DNA from 4 places in the Lysinibacillus capsici genome. Region 1 is predicted to be linked to each of the others. Evidence: riboswitches for the same ligand, from Rfam matches in the RefSeq annotation. Region 1 holds a riboswitch; each other region holds the start of a gene.
The links. A riboswitch is a leader RNA that binds a small molecule or an ion and turns the genes downstream of it on or off. The one in region 1 is predicted to bind cobalamin.

Region 1 (5,884 bases):
GTCCCCCTAAGTATAGTGGATAGAAAAAGCCAGAATAAAACAGGAAAGATTCAAGCATAACGGATGAGAACATCGCTTTCCATAGGCTCTCTGGATTGCCTTCTTCAATACTATTATAAATATCTGCGATTTTATTGGCCTTATACTGTAGAAATTCATTTTTCTTGACCCATTCAAATAGCTCATCGATTTCTTCGTTTGTACAAAGCGTTGTGAAAATATAAGAATAGGACTTGGCATGTATCGCCTCGAATGCATCAAAAACGGTTAGCACAGCCTTCTCCTGTAAATCATCTGTATAAGCGGCAACACGATTCATTCCGATATTTGTTTGTACAGTATCCAGTAAGGTTAATCCTGCAAATACTTTTTTATATGTGTCCTGATGCTCAAAGCTTTTCCATTGTTTAATATCTTTACTGACCGCAATTTCTTCTGGAAACCAAATTTGCTTCCATTGCTGGTCCCAAAATATTTGGGCAAGTTCACTTGTTGCTTTATTCCAATTGACTGCCTCATAAATTATATTTGACATGCTACACACTCCTCTAAGCTTTGTAATCGTTGACGAACATAGTAAACGGACTTAATGCCCTTTATCCACGCATAAATGTATACTTTAGCCAATTGTTCGGTTGTCCAATTGTCTGTTACATAAAGCGTCATGGAAATACCTTGGTCAACGTGCTTTTGAGAAGCTGCATATAAATCAATTAAATCATACGGATTCACATCATACGCCTCCACATATAAATGACTATTGTCATTTGTTAAATGAGGCATTGGATAAATGGTTCTACTATCGGCATAATCACGAACCTCTACGCGCTCTGTACATGGAGCGATTGAAGCCGTACAGCTACGAATATATGAAATACTACCAGTTGGGGCAATAGCCAAACGATAGGAATGGAATAGCCCGTATTGCATCACATCTTGCTTTAACGTTTCCCACATCTTGTTTGTGATGATTGGAATATTGCCAAGCGCCTTCAATACAACAGGTGACAATTCTTCTTCAGCTTTATTGATATATTGGTCAAAATAGCTACCAGATGCATAATCACTGTCCTCGAATCGATAGAAGGTTGCAGCTTTTTCTTTTGCCATTTCCATCGAAGATTTCAGTGAATAATAGTTCATCGCTTCCATAAAGTGATCCATGAAATCAATCGACTCTCTTGAGCCGTACAGGATGCCCTCCGTCACCAGATGCCCATGGAGGTTCATACAGCCAAGCCCTACAGAATGCATTAATTGATTGGCTTTTGCAACAGACGGTACATTTTTAATATGCGTCATTTGCGATACATTTGTTAGTAGGTGCATCGCTGTATCGACTAATGCGCCGAAATCCTTCACTTTACTTGCTGCATGGATATCGATGGAACCTAAGTTACACGATACATCTAATCCATAGTCATTTGGTTGATCCTGATCCGTAATGATACTTGTCTCTTGCACTTGCAGAATTTCTGTACATAGATTGGACATTTTGACACGTCCAATATTTTTTAAAGGATGTACCTTATTGACATTATCATCAAAGATTTCAAACGGATAGCCTGATTCAAATTGTGCTTTTTTCACCTCTGTGTAAAGCTTCCGTGCATTTAAACGTTTAATTTTACGAATTTTTGGGTTATCAAGTAGCTCGTAGTACATGTCTGAAATGGAAATCTCAGACATACGTTTACCGTATTCTTTAAAAATATCGTATGGGCTAAACAAGACGATATCCTTATCACGTTTCATCAGTTCGAAGAAAATACTAGGTATAATAATCCCTGTTGAAAGAGTTGCGAGGCGAATTTTATCGTCAGCATTTGGTTTTTTTGATGATATGAAATTTTCTATGTCTGCATGGAAAATATTTAGATAAACAACGCCTGAGCCATTTCGTTGCCCTAGCTGATTCGAATAACTGAAAGAATTTTCTAACAGTTTTGCTACTGGGATGACACCACTTGCACGATTTAATATCTCTTTAATTGGATCACCTAAAGGGCGTAAATCTGTTAAGTTGACCCCTACTCCACCACCAAGGCGTGATAGCTCTAAACAATAGCCAATATTTTCAGCAATACTGTTCATGGAGTCATCCATTGATAATTTAAAGCAGCTAACTAATTCACCACGTGCTTTCTTACCACTATTTAAAGCAGTTGGTGTTGCTGGCTGGTAGGCTTCCATCATTGCTTCGACAGAGCGTTCTGCTAGAGCCGTGTTTCCTTGAGCCAAATACAAAGCAATAATGACAATACGATCCTCATACTTTTCTAAGATCTCTTCCCCGTCACGACTTTTCATAGCATAGCTATCATAAAATTTGCTTGCGCTCATAAAGGATGGGAAGCGGAAATTATAATCATAGGCTTTCTTGTACAGCTTCTTAATAAATTCCATCTCGTACATATCGATAAATGCTTTCTCATAGTAGCCCTCATCAACTAAATAGCGAATTTTTTCCTCAATATCTATAAAATAACGCAAACGTACGTTAACATACTCTAAAAAGTAGCGGCGCGTAGCTTCGCGGTCCTTTTCTAACTCAAGTAATCCAGTTGTACTATAACGATTCAGTACGTCATTATTAAGCTTTAAATAGGTTTTCATCTCATTACCCTCGTTTCATAAAACGTTTGTATTGCTTCGTAATCCGTTTGATTACCTCGTAAATCTAATTTCCTTACTAAGGGTACATGATAGGTAGCGGCGATTTTCTCACCAGCAGCGCCAAATACATGATGGCCGAAATTACTATTGCCACTGGCAACTACTCCTTTACAAAAATCCCTGTTTTTTTCTAAGAAACGTTGTACCTTTGCTGGAATGTCACCTAAACCATCTGTGTAGGTAATTAAAAGATAGGGCTTGTTCAATCGCAATTCCTCCGAGAGCTCGATACATTCTGCCTTTAATTTGGATACAACATTTCGGACATTACCTGTACGACTCGCGTAAACAATCATAGGGCAATCAACTCAATTTGAGAAACAATTTCCTGAACATCTCCTATAAAAGTTTCATTCATCTCTAAAACAGGCACACTTAAAAAACCTGCGTCAATAATCGTTTGCTTTGCTTGTTCATCGTGATCGATGTTAACAATTTCAGCTTCAAGTCCTGCACGTTGTAGCTCAGATTTTACCCATAGGCATTTTGGACAAATTGTTTTCGTATAAAGTTTCATAGAAATCCCTCTTTTCATAAAATAAAAAAGCCTATCTCCTCTAGAGAGATAGGCTAAATGGAAACGTTAACATACCAAAAATACTGACGTTCCCATCTCTTAATCCCCGAAGAAATGATAAATTTGTTTTATAAAGGCAGGTCTCCTGGCTTTGCTTCATTCTCTGATTCCCTTCCCATGCAAATGCACAGTGGTTGCAATCATCGTCAGCTACACAGTTGCGGGGACAGCGTCGGAATTGTACCGAACTTCCCTTTTAAACTACATGTAGTAGTACCTTTGTAAAACGAACACAATATATAGTTGTTGTTCAATAGTTTTAAGTGTACCATCCTTCAAATGAAAAGTAAATCAAGATTCTAAACTTCTTTATTTTTGGATTATTCAGTATTTTTAATTATGTAGTTCCAAATAGATTACCACTAATCGCTTATACCCAAATCAAAAATCTATTTTAGACGATGTACATGTTTATCTATCAAAATGTATCTAGAATTCTGAAAGAAATGTTCTATTTTATGTACCATTGAAAAATAGTAGCTTCTATCATAAATCCTGAAATAATGATCATCTCTTACCCATTTCAAATGATGCTCATTAAATTAATAAAGAGCATGCTTTTATCATAACATGCTCTTACCATTCTATCATTGAGATTATAGTCTAATCTTAACCTCAGTCCCGTCCTGAGCTTTGACATCGACTAGCACGACTCCCTTATAATTTTGTAGTTCCTTGATAATCGGCTTTAGCATTTCTTTATCGATGATCGGAAAGGTAAAGTCTATGTTCTTTCGATCGAAGTATGCCTTTGTCCACTTATTGGCTTGTAGCTGAATCCATTTGGAAGTTAATATGGAGAGGACAATGGTTAGCACAATATAGGGAACTGGGACTGTAAAGCGAACATCTTTTGCTTTCACTTTTACATGCATCATTCGTTGCCTCTACTCAATGAAGACTGCAACGGAATCCCCGTTTGCTGATTTTATATCTACAATTTGTCCGTCTAATTCATTTTCGATTGCTTCAAGTAGAAGATTGATGTCGATATCTTTTACGTATTTTTCTGATTGTGGAATACTCGCAGCGATGCTGTGTCCTGCCATCAATACGGCTTTGACAAGTTTAATCGGCAAGTTTACCGTAACATTATCATTTTCGGTGGATACAACACGAACCTTTAATGTTTTTTCTAAATACTTTGTTTTTTCCACAAATTTGTTCTCAGAGTCTTCTTTCTGTTGTAGCACTTGAATCAGCTCTGATCCTTTATCCGCATCAATTTTTCCCTCTTGAATCATGGTTAACACTTTTGTGATTTCCTCTTTCATGGTCCGTTCCTCCCTATTCGTCTTTTAAGAGCTTTATGGCTTCATCCGTTGTGATTTCGCCATTTTCCAGCATGCTTACAATTTTTTTCTCGTCTACTTCATTTTTCTTCTTTTGAGCATAGCCAAGGGATGAAATAATGTCGTTTAGCTTGCCTCGAACTGTTGGATACGAAACACCCAGTTCCTTTTCAACCTCTTTAATGTTTCCTCTGCAGGTTAAAAACACTTCCACAAAATGAAGCTGATCCTGTGATAAGGATGCTAGCTTCGACAATTCAAATTCATTTTCAATGGTCGTGTGACAATGAGAACACTGTAACTTCGTAATTTTTAATGTTTTACTGCAGACAGGGCAATTTGTGATTACTTGATAAGCCATAGTGAACTCCTTCCTTTAAGTTAAGTTGATTATATAACAAAGAAATTAAATATGTAAATAATAAAAATTGATTTTTTTAATTATAAAATAAATAAAATTAATTATTGAATTAAAAATATTAATTAATCATTGCTGTATTGCTTGTCGTAAGCAATCATAGCACAGTCAACTTTACTCTATGTATGTGTTTTCTATTTCTACTGGTAGCTAGCGACATCAGTTAGATCATGACAGTTTAGAATTGAAAATAAGGTTACATTGTATTCTGTAAAAAAATTTGTTACTATAAAAAGACAATTATGAGAGGACTGATGAATGGACAATGAAGAACTAAACTATATTTTTATTTGAATTGAATGATTTCAAACACAAAATATAGGGTTAGTTTATCCATTTTTAACAATCAGTTTGCATTTTATTTGTCATGACACAAATGGCAAATCGTATTTATTTAGTGAAAGACTAATCCTTCCAATGCACAAGTGGAGGGATTTTTTCTTGCTTTCATAGTTGATTTTGCACCTTTCATTTACCCATAAAGGAGAGGAAAAATATGAGCGATTCAGAAACTATTGTGACGCATGTAACACTCCGTATAAGTCGTTAATATCCATCTGCTTATACGGAGAAATCAACCATAGATGGATAGACCGACTTTGTATGAAAAGTAAACTGTTGTAATACAAAGGAGGAATTATCATGTCCATGATACAAGTACAAAACTTAAACTTTTCTTATCCAAGTAGCTTTGACAATATTTTTAAGAATGTCAACTTTCAAATCGACACGGATTGGAAACTTGGATTTATCGGTAGAAACGGCCGAGGTAAAACAACATTCTTTCAGTTGTTATTAGGAAATTATGAGTATAGCGGAAAAATCATCTCTTCTGTAGACTTCACTTATTTCCCCTATCCAGTTTCTGATCCAAATAAATATACCCACGAAATATTTGAGGAAATTTGTCCTCAGGCAGAG
Region 2 (5,884 bases), 170 kb from region 1:
TGTGCATGCGAAAGATGCTAGCGAGATAGCAGGAAATGGTGCAAATATTTTACATGTGGCAAAAGAACAAATGCAATTTATTTCCTCTTCAACAGAAAAAACAAGTGGATTGATGCAGCAATTATCCCTTAAAATGTCAGATATTAAATCAATGACAGATATGATTACGACCATTACAGATCAAACAAATCTACTAGCATTAAATGCGGCCATAGAAGCAGCGCGCGCTGGAGAGCATGGTAAAGGCTTCGCCGTTGTAGCTGAGGAAGTGCGTCAATTAGCAGAACAATCCAAGCATTCTGCTACGCAAATTGTGGATTTAGTTGTAGGAATAGAAAGTGATACAAAACAAGTAGCCTCATCAGTAGAAGATGATTTGAAAAATGTTCAACAAGGAGTGTATGTCATCGACGAAGCGACCAAATCATTTGGCACGATTTCACAGCATGTTAGTCAGATGACAAGTCAACTGGAGGATATTTCGACGACAGCTGAGCAGCTTTCAAGTAGCGCCAATGAAGTGGCATCCACTGTGACAACCATCGCAGCTGGCATGGGCAAGCTATCGAATTATACAGAAGCTGTTTTACATTCAATGGATGAGCAAACAGCCTCAATGCAAGCAGTTAATCATGTCACACAGGATTTAAGTGTCCAAGCGGATAACTTACAAAAGTTAACTAACCAGTTTCAGGTTTAGGCAATGAAAAGGTATTTTTCTGGGTTTTTAAGCCCTAAATAAGCATCTTCACCAATACTACGAAAAGCCACAAAGTAGAAATGATGGACCATAAAAACACTTTCCTAGAATACATGGAAAGTGTTTTTATGGTCGAACCAGCGCAATTAGTTTCCCAGTGATCTCCTCAGATAGTGTGTAGATCGTATGCGTATCCTCGACATGCATCAAACTACTGTTTTGCCCTTTATCACCTAACCAAAGATGATAGCCATATTTGTTTCCTGCCTTGTCCACTATTTGTACATCATATTCTGGCGAAGCCATATTGACAACACCCTCGTTTTTGACAGCAGTTGCAATGGCTTGTTGGAATAGTGTAAGTGATTCTTCATCCTCATATTTTTTAATAAAATCACGGTTTATCTTGCCAAATTCAGCACCGTTAGAAATGCTGACCTTAGCTAATTCATCATCTGGTTTTTCATTACATCCTAGTAAAACAACGGCTAGTAGAGACACTAAGGCAACTATCATTATTCGCAACCACTCACCCCCTCTATAGGCTAAATAATACCACCATTTCCTGTCGTAGTTCTCACTTCTTTGTAATACATTAAATAAACGAGAGCGAAAGGGGACAGATAGTGGGCTTATTTGATGGATTGATCGGCAATGCAAGCGAGGTGAATTTAGAAAAACTACAGGAGGAGGTCCATAATTTATTAATTCCAAACGAGAAAGTCAAGAACGCCTATAAAATTATTAGAGACACATTTATTTTTACCAATAAACGATTGATCCTCATTGATAAGCAAGGAGTGACTGGCAAGAAAACAGAGTATCATTCCATTCCCTATAAAAATATCGTTCATTTTTCAGTAGAAACAGCTGGAACATTTGATTTAGATGCAGAGCTCAAAATATGGGTGTCTGGCAGTTCATTACCGATTCAAAAAAACTTCAATAAGGCGACAAATATTTATAAGGTACAAAGCGTCTTAGCACAGTATGTGTTAGGGACGTAATGAAGGTGCTAATAGTCCATGTGCACAACCAAAAGCCCGCAATAATGCGAGGCTTTTTTGTCGTGCCAGAAGCGGACGGTGTAAAGGATTTTAAGTCGGCTTCATGATTACGGTAGGCTCGAAAATACTGATAAGCGTAAATAAGAGCGCCTTGCCGAATTCTTATTCAAAGACAATCATTTCTCCGACTTCTTTAAACCCGAAGCGTTTATATATATTCTTTCCATCCTCTGATGCCTGTAAGACTACGGGCTTTTGCTTATCAATTGTTTGACTGAGTAGGAATTGAAACATCTCACACTCAGGTGGAGAAAAGTATATATACAATGTATAGACTCTTTCTCAATTGCGAAATGCAATCTCGTGAAAAATAGTAGAATGTGTACTCTACTTATCAGGTGATTAAATATGGTTATTTTCTTCTATTATAGGATTATGTTTCCATATATAATATATTATAGAGAAAGGTGTGGAGAAACTGAAAGTATCTAATCAAATGAAAGTAACTATTATTGTTTGTCTAATCGGTTTTATCTTTGTAGGTTACTTTACAGCAAAACAGTATATCCAAGTGACTAATTGTAAGGAATTATCCCGAGATGGGCTGCTGTATGACGAGGAAATGTGTTACCGCAATCATGGTAATAAACAAGAGGTAGATGATTGGGAGCAATATAAGCGAGATATGAAAGATGCTAAGTTTAAACATGACCTATACGAAGAAGTTAAAAGAATAAATAAATAAGAATAAACTAGGACTGCTCTTAATTGAGTAGTCCATTTTATTTTGGTTGTTTTCGTAAAGGTTGTTGTTATTGAGCTAACGTCGCAGTTTAGTAGAACAAGCAAAATGGATTTTTGTTCGTTTTAAATGTAAAATTTATTTAAAATTGGTATATCTTATTTTTAAGTATTAAAGTAAAGAAACAAGTTAACAAAAACATTAAAAATCAACTAAGTCTAGGGGGAACTTATGTTAATTTCTACAATAATTTTGGGTTGGATAGGAATAGTGATTTTTTTAATTATTGTTTTTACATTTCAAAAGTTGGTTAAAAATAACGAGTTTGCTTTGATACATAACTTAATGGCTTTGATGTATGCAATGTGGTTTCCTTTACCATTGACTTTGTATCAATTATTAAATTCGGAACTTCTACAAGTGGGGACAATATTTGGCTTAGTTTATTTAATTTTGCTAGTGATTACTATGACACTTCAAACAGGTCATATTACATATATAGTAAAACATAATGGTAATAAATCAATTACAGATAAACAAGGAGAGTATATGATGGCAACATTATCTAATCCTTTCGAAGGATTGGCAAATGTTTTCAAAAGTATTTGGGCATTATTTTTAGGAATTACTTTCTGGAATGGTGGAGAAATATTAATGGCAAGTATTATGTTTTTATCCAGTTTACTAATTTTTTATTATTTATTTATAGTACTGGATACAAGTTTAGTAAAGCGAGTCAAGTTATTTTCAAAGGTAAAAGCCAATAATTTTCTAGTTAATCTTGAAACGTTACTTTTCTTCATAATTTTGATGAGTTATATTACCTTTAATTCTTGATGGATGGAAGGAACGAACTTTGTGAAGAATTATACTTAGACTAATTGAGTGCTTTAGTTAAATTTCGATATACTAAATAAAAAACAATCTTTGAGAATACAGCCTTTATTTTTCTCATCCAATCTATCCAGTGTATATATCCTTAAAATCTGATGGACACAATATTTCATTCAAACCTAAACAATCGCATAGATAAACTCCGTACTCAAATCGAGTACGCAGATTCCCACAAGGGTTAATTTTTGCCTTACAGTTTGTCCAAATGATAACCTTGCAAATTGACCTCACCGACCAATTATGGAGGTCAGGTTTGCGTAAATTAGTATAATTAATAGGGTTATCTCATTAATTTGGGATAGCCCTTTTTTTGTCTTTTGACAAATACTAGAATACATATTACAATTTAAACCAGAAATACAAAAAGAATATCTACTCTACATGTATTAGTGTGTTAAATTACAATTTAATATTAATAAATAATAGGTGCGTTTATCTCTTGATAACGCTTAAAAGGGAAGTCGGTGTGAATCCGACACTGTCCCGCAACTGTAAATGTGAGCGACTTTTCAGTATCCACTGTCTTTGGACGGGAAGGAGAAAAGAAGCGATGATCATGAGTCAGGATACCTGCCTGTTACGAGTACACACCATAAACCTACGAGGAATAGGAGGTGGCATATTGACAAAACAGAATGCTCTGTTCGTCACAGTACGTCAAACGCCCATAGTAAATGAAAGGGTTCACAATCGAACTCATTCACATATACTTAGGGTTTGTTTGGCATTGTGTGATGAAAGAAGATAAAATGAAGGATTTCCTCAAAAGTAGGGAGTCCTTTTTGTTTTGAAAATATGTACGCAAAGGGGAAGCACGTATGACAAATATTCATGTAACGACAATGTTGGAAACGCCTTTTGAAGATCTGAACATTTGTAAGCAACCACGCACAGAAGTTGCCAAGAAAGCGAAAACAAGAATGGTGGTCGAGTCTCTGATCGATCAATTATTAGCAACGAAGCTGATTCGCAATGATCGCTTCTTTGAGCAAATTTTATATAATAAAGAAATTATTTGGATACAATATGGGGATGTGGACGGTCATCTTTTAGCGAAAGCAGCCATAGCAGATGAACTGAAAACAAAGACGAATAGTTTTATGATGTACATGCCGACCAATCCGATTGTCTATGAGGTCAATGGAGAAGCGTATCACTTAATTACGCGCATTGATTCTACACGCGCAAAGCCCAACCTTGACCGTCTCTCATTGGAGCCAAAGCCTGTTTTAAGTGCCGCTCGTGTCAATGACTTATTATGCTCGATTGTTATGCGCTTTTACGAAACGTATTTACACGATTTAGCGCCTCACCATGACAAACTCATCGCATTTGTACAGCAGGAATATGCCCAGTTTATTGAAGCAGTGCAAGCGTTAAATGATTATCATTTCAACTGGCATCCACGTGGCAACGGTCACGAGCTTTTACTGCAATTAATTAATCATCTACAACTTTTAAAAAGTCAGCCAGGTAAGGTACTAATTGATTTTACAAACAAGCATGACTACGTGATAGTTGAACCCGCTTATTTGATGGACAAACCAACAAAGAAGGCTGTAGGTGCACTATAAAAACAAGCCCTCCATTATTCGGAGGGCTTGTTTTGATCTTGCGCTATGAATATCCGCGAAAGCAGGAAAAATACCCGCGGAAGCAAGTGAAATACCCGCGCTAGTGCGACGAATACCCGCGAAAGCAAGTAATGCCTTCACGCGAACAAAATCACCCCATCCTACAGGCAATGCATGGCTGCCTGTGCTTCTTGCCATGGAACCGTATACCCTTTGCCCTTTGCACAAAAGATACTAGAGGAGCTATACTCAGGGTCTGCATTTTTATCGTAGCCAATCTGTGCAATCACATCCTCTGTATTATGGCACACATCATAGCCATCAAATTGGAGTGTGAGTGCACCTTTCCCATTTGTATAGGCGGCAAAGGTTGTACTGTAGCTCATTAAAGTGGCAACAGGCGCACGACCTGTTAGGATAACATTCGTTTCGGATAAAATCGGGTCATCGAATATGCCTGCTGCTTGCTGAATATCAGTCATCATACGACCGATAAAGTCGTTTGAAGCCTTCATTTTAAAGCGATAATAGGGTTCAAGTAGAACATTTTGTGCCTGCTCCAGCCCCTGACGTAGGGCACGGAAACTGGCTTCACGGAAATCTCCCCCCGATGTATGCTCATTATGCCCGCGACCTGTTAGAAGTGTAAAATGAATATCTGTTACAGGGAAGCCTGTCAGTAGCCCATGATGATCACGCTCAAACAGGTGCTTTTCAACAAGGCGCTGATTGCCTACAGATAAATGATCGGCATGACAGGCATTGCTGAAGGTATTACCTGTTCCACGTGGATTTGGCTCCATTAATAAATGAACTTCGGCATAATGCTTGAGGGGCTCGAAATGACCATAGCCTGTTACGGGGGTCGCAATGGTTTCCATATATAAAATTTGCGGCTCACCAAAGGAGACAGCTATTGAAAAACGCGTCATGAATACCTCTGTCAGGACCTCCAATTGAATGACAC
Region 3 (5,884 bases), 1.2 Mb from region 1:
GGACATATTCACATTTTGCATGGCATGGCCGAGCACAGCGGTCGCTATTTAACATTTGCGAAAACTCTCAACGCAGCAGGCTATGTTGTGACGATGCACGATCACCGTGGGCATGGTGAAACGGCAGCATATAATGGGACATTGGGCTTTTTTGCTGAAGAAAACGGCTTTGAGCGTGTTGTAAAAGATGCTCATGAAGTGATTACACAACTTCACGTACCATACGCTAATGTACCATTAATTCTCTTTGGCCATAGTATGGGTTCCTTCATTACTAGACGCTATATTCAATTATATGGAGAGCAAGTAGATAATGTTATTCTCTGTGGCACTGGAAATGTGACAGCCTTGCATGCTGTAGGAAATCTAGTAGCCAAGGCTTTAGCTAAGGGACTAGGAAAAGAAACTGAAAGTAAGCTGTTAAATCAATTGAGCTTTGGTAGCTTTAATAAGCAATTTCCCAATCCGAAGACTGCCTATGATTGGTTATGTTCAGTACAACAAGAGGTGGAAAAGTATATCGATGATCCCTATTGTGGCTTTATTCCAACGAATCAATTTTTCGTGGATTTGACAACTGGCTTTGCCACACTAAATCGTAAAAGAGAATTAGCAAAAGTAAGAAAAGACCTCCCTATTCTCTTAATTAGTGGCAGCAAAGATCCAGTTGGTGAACAGGGGCTAGGCGTTTACAAAGTTGCTGAACAGTTAGCAGCAGTGGGTGTAGAGGATGTAACGGTTTATTTATTCGAGGAAAAACGACATGAAATTTTAAATGAAGACAATCAAGAAGCGGTCTTTCAAGTTTTATTACGGTGGTTAGAAAAATATGATAGAAACTAAATTGCAGCAGGCAGAGGTCGTAGCAATAGTGGGGCCGACTGCCTCTGGTAAAACGGCATTAAGCATTGAACTGGCAAAAAAATATAACGGTGAAGTCATTAATGGTGATTCCATGCAAGTTTATAAAGGGCTCGATATTGGGACAGCTAAAATTACCGAAGAAGAGATGGAGGGCGTTCCTCATCATTTACTAAGCTTTTTAGAGCCTACAGAATCTTTTTCGGTAGCAGATTATCAAAAATTAGTACGTGCGAAGATCGCGGAAATTCAATCTCGTCAAAAATTACCTATAATAGTAGGGGGCTCTGGCTTATATGTACAAGCTGTCCTCTATGATTTCCAATTTACTGATGAAAAAGTAGATGTAGAAGCACGAAAAGCCTACTATGAGGAATTAGAAAAGCTTGGCCCTGAAGCAATGCATGACAAATTAAAAAAACTAGACCCTCAAACAGCGGAGACAATCCATCCTAACAATACACGTCGTGTTATTCGTGCATTAGAGATGCTGGAATTAAGCGGTGTATCAAAAGCAGCTGAAGCGCAAAATCGAGGAGAAGTCCCCCTTTACAACCATGTTATTTTAGGGTTAGGTCAAAACATGTCTCGAGACGTGCTATATGACCGTATTAATCGTCGTGTTGATTTAATGATGGAAAATGGTCTTCTGCAAGAAGTGAAGGGATTATGGCAGCGAAATATCCGCGGTGTGCAGTCTATACAAGCCATCGGGTATAAAGAATTATATGATTATTTAGATGGTAAATGTACCCTAGAAGAAGCCATTGATAGCCTAAAACAAAATTCCCGTCGCTATGCAAAAAGACAGCTTACTTATTTCCGTAATAAAATGGATGTCCATTTTATTACGCCTGATGATCGATTATAAGAATAAAGAAAAATTTCTAAAAATTACTAATTGATAAATTGGTAGAACATGCTACTATAGGAATGAAGAGGTAGAAAGTTAGTAGGGAGGCTATTTGATGAAATCAATCAATTTGCAAGATACGTTCTTGAACCAACTACGTAAAAACAGTGTTTTTGTAACTGTATTTCTGTTAAACGGATTTCAGTTAAAAGGGACTGTGAAATCATATGATAATTTTACAGTATTACTACTTGATGCTGAAAATAAGCAGCACCTAATTTACAAGCACGCCATTTCTACATTCGTACCAGCAAAACAAATTGAGTTTTTAGAGACAGAAGTATAATAAGTTTGTTAAACAGTTAGTGTACTCACACTGGCTGTTTTTTTTGCTACAAGCTATAATGATAGTGGAATTTTATATTTTGGAGGACAAAGTTTATGAAAACAATGGAAACAACACAATTATTAGATCTGTTAGATGCAAATGAGGACCTATATATTATCGATGTTCGTGAAGAGGATGAAGTAGCACATGGCATGATCCCAGGTGCTCAACATATTGCACTCGGAACTATCCCTGAACGTTTAGAGGATTTAGATGTAGAAAAGCCATATATTATTGTATGTAAGGCTGGAGCTCGTTCTGCCAATGCATGTGCTTACTTAGAGGCACAAGGATTTGATGTAACAAACCTTGAAGGCGGCATGCTGGCTTATGATGGAGAATTAGAATTTAAATAAACCATGGAAAAAGAAAGAGTGTATACTCTTTCTTTTTTCATGGTTTATTTTTCAGGGCGTCCATGATAAAATTAAAATTTTCTTCAAAGTTTTTGTAGATATTAACGTTTTTTTGTCCCTGCACTTTTGAAGCATAACTAGCAAAGTTTAGACCAGCTCCATAAATTTGTAGTGCTCCATTCGCCAAATCCCCCTTTTGGAGAAGCTCAATGCCATCTTTCAAGAAATTTTGGCTCTCCTCCAAATGACATTCCGTCAAGTATTTATCACCACTATGAAATAACTTTAAATTTTCCAGTATTTTATTTGCTGTCTCTTCACTGATCGAAGCGTCGACATTGATTAACAACTGATTAATCGGTTTTACGAGTTGGGCATAGAGGCTATCGTGTGTTTCACAGGTTTCAGCAATAGCATTTCTTAATTCTTCTGCATTCATTATATCTTCCCCTAACTTTTTAACGTTTTATTACTTTTGATACTTACCCAATCTTCAATCAATTCAATACTGAAGTTTCAGAAATAATTTATGTTTACATTGAACAGATTATAAGGGCTTTTCAATTTTATGTTTAACATTTCTTAGAGAACTGGAAAAATACAAGTTTTGGAAGGTGGAAATGGAGTTAATTTGTGATTTATTTGTTAGGACAATTGATGTAGCCGATAGTTTTTGTAACAAGCCGAGTTTTAGGCATAGAGAATTCTAAAAAGCACTAATTAAGGAAGACTTGGAATCCAAGTGAAGGATTCCTTTATTGTTATAAGCTCTTGATAAGCTCCTAAATTGTTTGAATAGCTGGTTGTACTAAGTTAACACTCAAAAAAATTTTTCCTCTTGACAATAAAAAAGTTGTAAAGTAGATTTATCATAATTACATAAAAGCAATAGGTGCCCATTAGGGAGAATAGGGAATAAAGTGAAAAGCTTTAGCGGACCCGCCACTGTATAAGGGAATTTCATAGTGTATGCCACTAGCAAATTGCTGGGAAGGTACTATGAGGTGTTGAACTTGAGCCAGGAGACCTGCCTACATGCTTTAGAAGATATAGATGATGGAAAAGTCTGTAGTTTATTTGTCATGACAATAAACTACAGACTTTTTATTTTGTCTTAATGAGAACGAGAGGAGAAATAATCATGCAATTATTACAAGACACGATTCAAAACATTCCAGGGGTTGATATGAAAAGTATGGAACAAGCCAGAAAGCGGATTGATGCGCTTTGTAAGCCCCCGGGTAGCTTGGGTAAACTAGAATCAATTGCCGTACAGCTCTCTGGTATAACCGGACAATTATATCCGACAGTCGACAAAAAAGTGATGATTGTCTGTGCTGCAGATCATGGTGTTTGCGAGGAAGGTGTAACCACGAATCCACAAGATGTTACGCTCTTTCAAACATTAAATTTTCCTAAGGGTGGTACAGGCGTTTGTGCGATTGCGGGCATTACCAATGCAAAGGTGGTCACAGTAGATGTTGGGGTAAAAGAAGATATTCCACTTGATGCAGGAGTCCTTATTCATAAAATTAAATATGGTACCGATAACATGGCACAAGGTCCAGCTATGTCCAAACAAGAAGCCATTCAATCGATAGAAGTAGGAATCCGTGTGGCCACTGAGGAAATCATAAAAGGTGCTGATGTACTTGGGACTGGAGAAATGGGCATCGGCAATACAACACCAAGTGCTGCAATATTAGCAGTTTTGACGGGATACGACCCTATCGAAGTAACGGGGTTTGGTGCAGGAGTAGGCCAAGGAGGCATTGCCTATAAAGCAGCAGTTATTGAAAAAGCAATTACCTTAAATAAGCCTAATCCAAATGATGTTATTGATGTTCTGGCTAAGGTTGGAGGATTAGAGATAGGGGCGATGACAGGTATTATTCTTGGCGCTGCTGCCCATCGTAAACCCGTTGTCATTGATGGATTTATTTCGACTATAGCTGCCCTCATTGCTTATAAGCTCGAACCAAAAGTAATTGATTATATTATTCCTTCCCATGCTTCAGAGGAGCCAGGGGCAAAAATTGCCGCTGCGTTACTAGGCATTGAACCGATGTTGCATATGAATATGCGTTTAGGCGAAGGTTCTGGAGCAGCCTTAGCCTTTCCTATTTTAGATGCAGCTTGCTCGATGATGAAAAACATGGTGACTTTAGAAGAATCCATGCAGTTGTTAAAAAGGTAAGTTAAATGTCTTTTTTTAATCATATAAGGAATGAAACATTAGCTAAAACAATAAAACAGCCAATGACTTAATTTTTGGTCATTGGCTGAATGGTGTTTATGCTCGATTTAATTTACGTAATGGCAAGCGCCACTTCATCATATAGGAAAGAATACGTAAAGCTGTAATCACTGCGAATAAAATATAAAGGAAAATGTCCCCTGTAAAAACCTCGAAGCCGATTAACAGTCCAGCAAGAGCTGCCCAAACGCCATAAACTTCATCACGGAGAACTAATGGTTTTCTTCTAGCTAATAAATCTCGTACAATACCACCACCTGAACCTGTCAAAACAGCAGCTACAATGACTGCGCTCACTGGCATATCAAGCTTGACAGCATAGAGTGCGCCTTGAATAGCAAATGCTGATAAGCCAATCGCATCTGTGAAGTTACCCCAACGATGCCAATGTTGAATCAGATGATGTGGAAAAATAAAGAATATCGTAATCGCAGCAAGCGCTATTTGAAACATCATATCCTGTCCCCAAAGTGTTGTGACAGGTAGTCCAATGAGTAAATTTCGAATAGCTCCTCCACCAAAAGCAGTCACAATACCAAGTATATATACACCGAATAAATCGTATTCTTCTTCCATGGCAATAATTGCCCCAGAAATAGCAAAGGCAATTGTTCCTATGATACTAAAAACCTCCCAAGCCATCCCGTTCACCCCTTCTATCAATAAATAAACTTTTTAAAAGTTAAAAGACGTTTTACGTAACAGAATCTATGAATTTAATAGCCAAAATCGGTCATTAAATACGCTTCTTGAATTGAGTCCGCACATTAGCTTAGCGTAAAATCCTCTTAGAAACAATAGGCAAGTTTTACAGGTGCACATACAAATTGATAAAATGTGATTAAAATAAAGAAAAACATTCGTCAAATGCGTTCATATACCAGTAGTTGGTTAGGGAATTCTAGAGTGATTGAAGTCAATTTAGATAGTCAATAAATCTTACTGATTGAAATGCGAGACATTGTGAAATGGAGAAGAAAGAATGACGTTTACATCAAATTTATCAACAGAAACGCTATCGTTAGTGGCAAAAGTAGAGGAGCAAGTTCGGTCTTATCATGCCAATGTAGAAGAAATGGCGTTCTACAATCAGCAGAAGGTGCTAGCAGCTTTCAGAAAGCATCAAGTAAGTGATTATCATTTACACCCATCAAACGGCTATGGCTATG
Region 4 (5,884 bases), 470 kb from region 1:
ACCATGCATGCGCTCCATCAGAATGCCTGTGAATAAAAAGTATGGTAACATGATGATTTTTTTTGCACCTAGTTTGACACAACGTTCAATTCCTTCTTCAACTCGTGGATCTGTGACACCCATAAAAGCACTTTCTACGTATTTTACAGGCAGTTTTTCCCATAGAAGTCGCGTGATCTTATAAAAATCACCATTAGCAGATGGATCACTGCCACCTCGTGCAATCAATAAAATCGCTGTTTCTTCCTGCTCTTGTTCTGAATTAAAGCCAATTTCAGCTAGGCGATCTTGTAAAATGGCAAAGATTTCATCATGGATACCAATTGTTTGACCATATGTGAAGGTAATCGTTGGATAATGCTCACGCGCATGCTCGATTTCCGCTGGAATATGCAGTTTTGAATGGCCTGCATGCAGTAAAATGATTGGAATTACATGTACCTCTGTAGCTCCCTTTTTCACACAGTTTGTAATACCTTCTTCGATGTTCGGTGAAGCAAATTCAAGGAAACAAGTTTCCACTAAAAATTGTTCATCAATACGCGGTGTCATTTGTTCAATAAATGTACGAACCTCATCATTTCCTGCTGCTAAACGGCTCCCATGGCCGACAAATAAAATAGCTTTCATCTCTCTACTCCTTACTAGTCGCCGCACGGAGCTGGCTCTACTTTTATTTTGGAAGACATATCTTGATACGTAAAATGTAGTATCTTTTTCACACGTTTAAAATATTTAAATAAGCGTTCATTTGGATGAGCATTTGCTTTATATTCTTCAATAATATCTGTAATGAGTGGTATCAACTGCTCAGGCTCCAGCCCTTCTACAACAGGCTGTGCTGCGTGAGCCGTACGACCGACTGGTTTTGCTCCAATAAAGACATCAAATTTACTTTTGCGGTAGACGATGCCAATATCATCAAATACAGCCCGATAACAGGCCATACCACAGCCATTAAAGCCGATATTTAATGTCTTCGGTAAGGACATACCGCCTAGTTTTTCTTGTATTTCCTCTGCATATGGTATCGAATCAGCCTTTTCACCGTAGCAAAAATCACAAGCCTTCAGTGATAACACATCACCAATTGGGGTTAATAAAAATCCTACTTCCTGTAATTTCTCTGTGATCTGTTCAGGGGAAGTCGTTGGTATTTTCAAATGAATTTGATGGTCTGGTGTGTATTCCATCGTCCCCTCATCCCCAACAACCTCTGCTAACGTCATCATTTGCTGGGGAGTAAAAAATTTATTGGCTACTCCAGGGCTTACTGCTAGTTCAAATATAGATTCTATTTTTTGCTGTACAAGCTTCGGTGTTACTTTGACTGCGCTTGTCCCTTTTACCATTGCAAGTGCCGCTGTAGCCATTTCAAGAGCTGTTTTTTTCGGCTTTGGCGTAGCGGCTATACTGGGTTTATTAAAGCGCCCTGCATTAGGGTCAGCCATAAAGTCATTTCGCGCTGTTCCTGTCTCTTGGTTCATTGCCCAAGGTTCATTTTCTTCGCGTAAACGTTGATGTGGACGTAATGGCTGTTTCTCTTCACCCAGGGTATATTTACGTTGGTAACCGCGGGGCGTAATCATCTTATTGTCATAGAAAAATGTTGACGAATTCCCGATAATTACAGTTGTCAGCATACCAATATCATGTTCTAGCATTTCAGCTAGTGTTGTCATGGTTACTTCTTGACGTTCTCGATAGGCACTTTTCACAAGCCCAACTGGTGTGTCTGGCGAACGATATTCTAAGAGAATTCGCTGAGCCTCGACAATTTGTCTTGTTCGACGACCACTTTTAGGATTGTATAAAGCAATGACAAAGTCTGCCATTGCAGCTGCCTCGACACGCTTTGCAATTAAATTCCAAGGTGTTAGATGGTCACTCAAGCTGATTGTACAAGCATCGTGCATAATAGGTGCACCAAGTATGCTAGCGCATGAATTAATCGCAGAAATCCCAGGAACAATTTCTACTTCAATTCCTGTTGCTTCTGTCCAGCCTAGCTCAATTAACACCTCATAGACTAAACCCGCCATGCCATAGACGCCTGCATCACCACTCGAAATCACCGAGACGATGCTCCCTGCTTCGGCTTGACGAACGGCTTCCTGTGCACGCGACACTTCTTCTGTCATGCCTGTACTAACAATCGATTTTGCACTTACTAAATCTTGAATCAGCTCTACATAGGTTTTGTAGCCTATAATCATATCACTTTGTTGTAAAGCCTCTACTGCACGTGTCGTAATATGCTTAAAATCTCCAGGTCCAAAGCCTACTACGAAAATTTTTCCTTTTTGCGCCATGTTGTTACCCCTCTTTCACCTTTTCGATCCCTTTAATGGCAGTTGTTTGAGCAGTACGCTGTAATGTACCTTCACGAAGTGTAAAGACATGTTCGTTGTATAAGGATTCATGATGTAAATCTTGTACTAGTGTTCTAGCATGCTCTGTTGATGGCACACGATACCAGTTCCCTTGGGGGTAAGCGATTACCACACAAGCATCCTTGCATCGTCCATTACAGCGCGTTCTTGTCGTATGTATTTCTTGATCGAGTGCTTGCCGCTGTATCTCATCTCGAATGGCTAAGGTAATTTCCTCCCCATCCTTTTTCATGCAGCTACTGCCATTGCAAATAAAGAGATGTGTTTTCATCCCCTCTAAATTCCAAGTTGTCATCTTCTGTCTCCCCTCATTTGCTTTTTGGAAAAAGAAAAACCTTTACTCTATAACGAAGAGTAAAGGTTTTGTAGAAGCCAAATAAAAACGAATAGAATGAAATACAGGTACTCGCTTTCGCTTCAACTTCTCCCTCCGAAAAGTTTGCATGCACAATCAAATAAGCAGGTTTCCTGACTTAAGCTTCATTTTACTGTCGCACCTTCCCAAGTTTGCACCAGTGGCTTTGCGATTTCATCAGCTATTACAGTAGCGGGGGCTGTATTGGATTTTCACCAATTTCCCTATTATCTCGAGCTATTCGAGCACTTATTGACATTTTATATGAAATTTTTATTAGAATTTTAAATAGAAAACTGTCTTTATCATATCTTATTTTTTTAAAATTTCAATATTTCTTTAAAAATTTATGACAAATTTATCAATTTTGAATGGAACTAGGTATGAAATTTATACAATCTATAAAATATTTGCGCACAACTCGTTATCAGAATATTCACTATTGACCTTTAATTAAAAAAATTTATAAAAGGTATAGCATATTTATGGAAATTCATGTTACACTTTGTCGTGAAATCTCACAATTTGAATGTTTTTCGGTGCAAAGTGCTTGTCATTTTGCTTAAAAGGGAAGCCGGTTTAAGTCCGGCGCGGTCCCGCCACTGTAATAGGGAGCTTTATAGAATATGTCACTGTCCAACGGATGGGAAGACCTATAAAGCATTGAACTAGAGCCAGGAGACCTGCCGAAAAATAAGTGATCGTTTCAGCCTACGAGGATAGGTGTGCGGCTTAGCAGATGAGAATGTTATTTGCTTTTTTAGCTATGCACTTTTCCACCAGTGGAGAAGTGCTTTTTTTGATTACGCACGCAATCTTCTAAAAATCTACTAATTAGTTAGGAGGAAAACTTTTTGAAATTTTCATGGTGGAAACTTAGTTATTTTTTACTGGCCTTTTTAATCGTGCCAAAACGTGCCTTTGCCATGCATATCATGGAAGGTTTTTTACCAATCGAATGGGCTATTTTTTGGTGGGTCATCTCTATTCCATTTATCATTCTAGGATTGCGTTCTATTCGAAAAACCGTTGATGAAAATCCTGAAACAAAAATGCTTTTGGGGCTTTCAGGAGCCTTTGCCTTTGTGCTATCTGCCTTAAAAATCCCTTCTGTTACAGGTAGCTGCTCTCACCCAACTGGTGTAGGACTTGGGACAGTACTCTTTGGCCCTCTAGCAATGAGTGTAATTGGAACAATCGTTTTATTATTTCAATCTTTATTATTAGCTCATGGAGGAATTACAACTTTAGGGGCTAATGCCTTTTCTATGGCTATTGTTGGTCCTTTTATTGCTTACTTTGTCTTTAAAGGTGCTCAAAAAGTAGGCGTGTCATTTTCACTAGCCGTATTCTTTGCAGCTATGCTTGGTGATTTAGGTACATATATTGTGACTTCTGTACAACTAGCACTAGCCTTTCCTTCAGAGGTTGGAGGCTTTATGGCATCCTTTACAAAGTTTGCAGGAATTTTTGCCTTAACTCAAATTCCTTTAGCCGTGAGTGAAGGAATTTTAACGGTCATAGTGATGAATTTCTTGAAAAAATACAATATTAGCGAACTAAAAACTTTACGTGTTTTCTCAACAAAGGAGGCACATTAACAGATGAAAAAAAATTTATTGTTATTAGCAATTGTTGTGTTATTAGCCATCATACCCTTGTTCATACAAAAAGGTGCTGAATTTGGTGGTGCTGATGGAGAAGCAGAAGCAGCTATTGGTGAAATCAATGCGGAATATGAGCCATGGTTTGAAAGTCTATGGGAGCCACCAAGTGGTGAAATCGAAAGCTTATTATTCGTGCTACAGGCAGCTATAGGAGCTGGCTTTATTGGCTACTTCATCGGCTATATGCGTGGCAAACATAAAGAAGGTTAACCATTATGTTACTCATTGATAAGTATGCCTATCTGAATAAGCTAGCGTCCGTTCATCCGCTAGAAAAAATGATATTTTCACTTGGATTACTTCTCATAACGCTCATCATGAGAGATGAACGACTTTCACTCATTACATTTTTTGTAATGAGTGCTTTTATCATTTTAGGTGCCAAAATTCCGCTTACATACTATGGCAAATTATTATTGCTACCTGGCTTTTTCTTATTAACAAGTCTTGTATCTATTTTACTTTCTTTTACATCATCAACGAATACACTCCCTGCCCATATTTGGTCGTTTACATGGAGGAATTGGACTGTCTTTATTGGGAACGCAAGTGTGTTAGCAGCGCAACAGCTGTTCTTTATTGTCCTTGGCAGCATTAGTTGTTTATACTTTTTAATTCTAACCACTTCCGTACAAGGAATATGTTATGTGCTACGACAATGGCGACTCCCCTCTTTATTAGTGGAGCTCGTCGAACTAACCTATCGTTTTATTTTTATGTTTTTAGAAAGTATGCAAAATATACATCTCGCCCAGCAAGCACGTCTCGGCTACCATTCACCGATGCAATGGCTACGCTCTGTCTCCATGCTTATTGTGGCATTATTTGTGGAAATGTTTCAACGTAGCCGAGAGCTCAACAACGCCATGCTATCACGTGGAGGCGAGGCCGTCTACTGGCAAGAGATGGGCTCTTATAGCAAGAAAAATTGGCTAGGCATGGCAGCTATTTTACTAGTCCTCATCGTATACGGAGGGTATTTCACATGACAACATTTTATTTTAAACTCAACCAATTATCTTATGCCTATGCGGATGGTACGAAGGCGTTATCAGATATTACATTAGACATTCCAAAAGGTAAAAAAATCGCCATACTCGGGCATAATGGCGCGGGAAAATCAACTTTATTTCAGCATCTTAATGGTATTTTAAAACCTACAGCTGGGTCGATTTTATTCGAAGGCAACGGTCTGGAATATAGTCGAAAAGCTTTAAAGACCCTACGCCAAAAAGTCGGCATTGTTTTTCAGAATGCAGAACATCAGCTTTTTTCAGGGACCGTCAAGCAAGATATAGCATTTGGCCCATTGAATCTCGGCTGGTCTACTGAACAAACGGAAGAAAAAATAGCATGGGCCGTTGCGCAAACCGAAGTGGAAGATTTGCTTGATAAACCCATTCATTTTTTAAGCGTAGGTCAGAAAAAACGTGTAGCCATGGCAGGTGTTTTAGCGATGGAGCCCTCTG

Region 2: another riboswitch for cobalamin. It lies ahead of LCP48_RS11255 (hypothetical protein); the one in region 1 lies ahead of LCP48_RS12090 (glutaredoxin family protein).
Region 3: another riboswitch for cobalamin. It lies ahead of cobT (nicotinate-nucleotide--dimethylbenzimidazole phosphoribosyltransferase); the one in region 1 lies ahead of LCP48_RS12090 (glutaredoxin family protein).
Region 4: another riboswitch for cobalamin. It lies ahead of LCP48_RS14485 ((2Fe-2S) ferredoxin domain-containing protein); the one in region 1 lies ahead of LCP48_RS12090 (glutaredoxin family protein).

Annotation. Positions count from the first base shown of each region.
Region 1 covers NZ_CP084108.1:2,459,620-2,465,503, reverse strand. Annotated here, with positions in the region: gene nrdF (class 1b ribonucleoside-diphosphate reductase subunit beta) at 1-535, opposite strand, end outside; gene nrdE (class 1b ribonucleoside-diphosphate reductase subunit alpha) at 523-2,616, opposite strand; gene nrdI (class Ib ribonucleoside-diphosphate reductase assembly flavoprotein NrdI) at 2,613-2,972, opposite strand; gene LCP48_RS12090 (glutaredoxin family protein) at 2,969-3,193, opposite strand; cobalamin riboswitch at 3,312-3,489, opposite strand; gene LCP48_RS12085 (hypothetical protein) at 3,850-4,131, opposite strand; gene LCP48_RS12080 (SHOCT-like domain-containing protein) at 4,141-4,527, opposite strand; gene LCP48_RS12075 (DUF2089 domain-containing protein) at 4,541-4,906, opposite strand; gene LCP48_RS12070 (Lsa family ABC-F type ribosomal protection protein) at 5,606-5,884, shown strand, end outside.
Region 2 covers NZ_CP084108.1:2,293,224-2,299,107, forward strand. Annotated here, with positions in the region: gene LCP48_RS11225 (methyl-accepting chemotaxis protein) at 1-700, shown strand, start outside; gene LCP48_RS11230 (YhfM domain-containing protein) at 827-1,216, opposite strand; gene LCP48_RS11235 (PH domain-containing protein) at 1,327-1,707, shown strand; partial or broken gene LCP48_RS11240 (acetyltransferase) at 1,870-2,004, opposite strand; gene LCP48_RS11245 (hypothetical protein) at 2,177-2,452, shown strand; gene LCP48_RS11250 (hypothetical protein) at 2,681-3,286, shown strand; cobalamin riboswitch at 3,751-3,935, shown strand; gene LCP48_RS11255 (hypothetical protein) at 4,162-4,917, shown strand; gene LCP48_RS11260 (elongation factor G) at 5,079-5,884, opposite strand, start outside.
Region 3 covers NZ_CP084108.1:1,308,803-1,314,686, forward strand. Annotated here, with positions in the region: gene LCP48_RS06120 (alpha/beta fold hydrolase) at 1-843, shown strand, start outside; gene miaA (tRNA (adenosine(37)-N6)-dimethylallyltransferase MiaA) at 830-1,732, shown strand; gene hfq (RNA chaperone Hfq) at 1,830-2,060, shown strand; gene LCP48_RS06135 (rhodanese-like domain-containing protein) at 2,156-2,458, shown strand; gene LCP48_RS06140 (hypothetical protein) at 2,496-2,897, opposite strand; cobalamin riboswitch at 3,332-3,507, shown strand; gene cobT (nicotinate-nucleotide--dimethylbenzimidazole phosphoribosyltransferase) at 3,600-4,655, shown strand; gene LCP48_RS06150 (trimeric intracellular cation channel family protein) at 4,752-5,357, opposite strand; gene LCP48_RS06155 (methionine gamma-lyase family protein) at 5,698-5,884, shown strand, end outside.
Region 4 covers NZ_CP084108.1:2,926,731-2,932,614, forward strand. Annotated here, with positions in the region: gene LCP48_RS14475 (sirohydrochlorin chelatase) at 1-630, opposite strand, end outside; gene cobJ (precorrin-3B C(17)-methyltransferase) at 645-2,312, opposite strand; gene LCP48_RS14485 ((2Fe-2S) ferredoxin domain-containing protein) at 2,317-2,688, opposite strand; cobalamin riboswitch at 2,835-3,016, opposite strand; cobalamin riboswitch at 3,269-3,453, shown strand; gene LCP48_RS14490 (energy-coupling factor ABC transporter permease) at 3,603-4,349, shown strand; gene LCP48_RS14495 (energy-coupling factor ABC transporter substrate-binding protein) at 4,353-4,625, shown strand; gene cbiQ (cobalt ECF transporter T component CbiQ) at 4,631-5,404, shown strand; gene LCP48_RS14505 (energy-coupling factor ABC transporter ATP-binding protein) at 5,401-5,884, shown strand, end outside.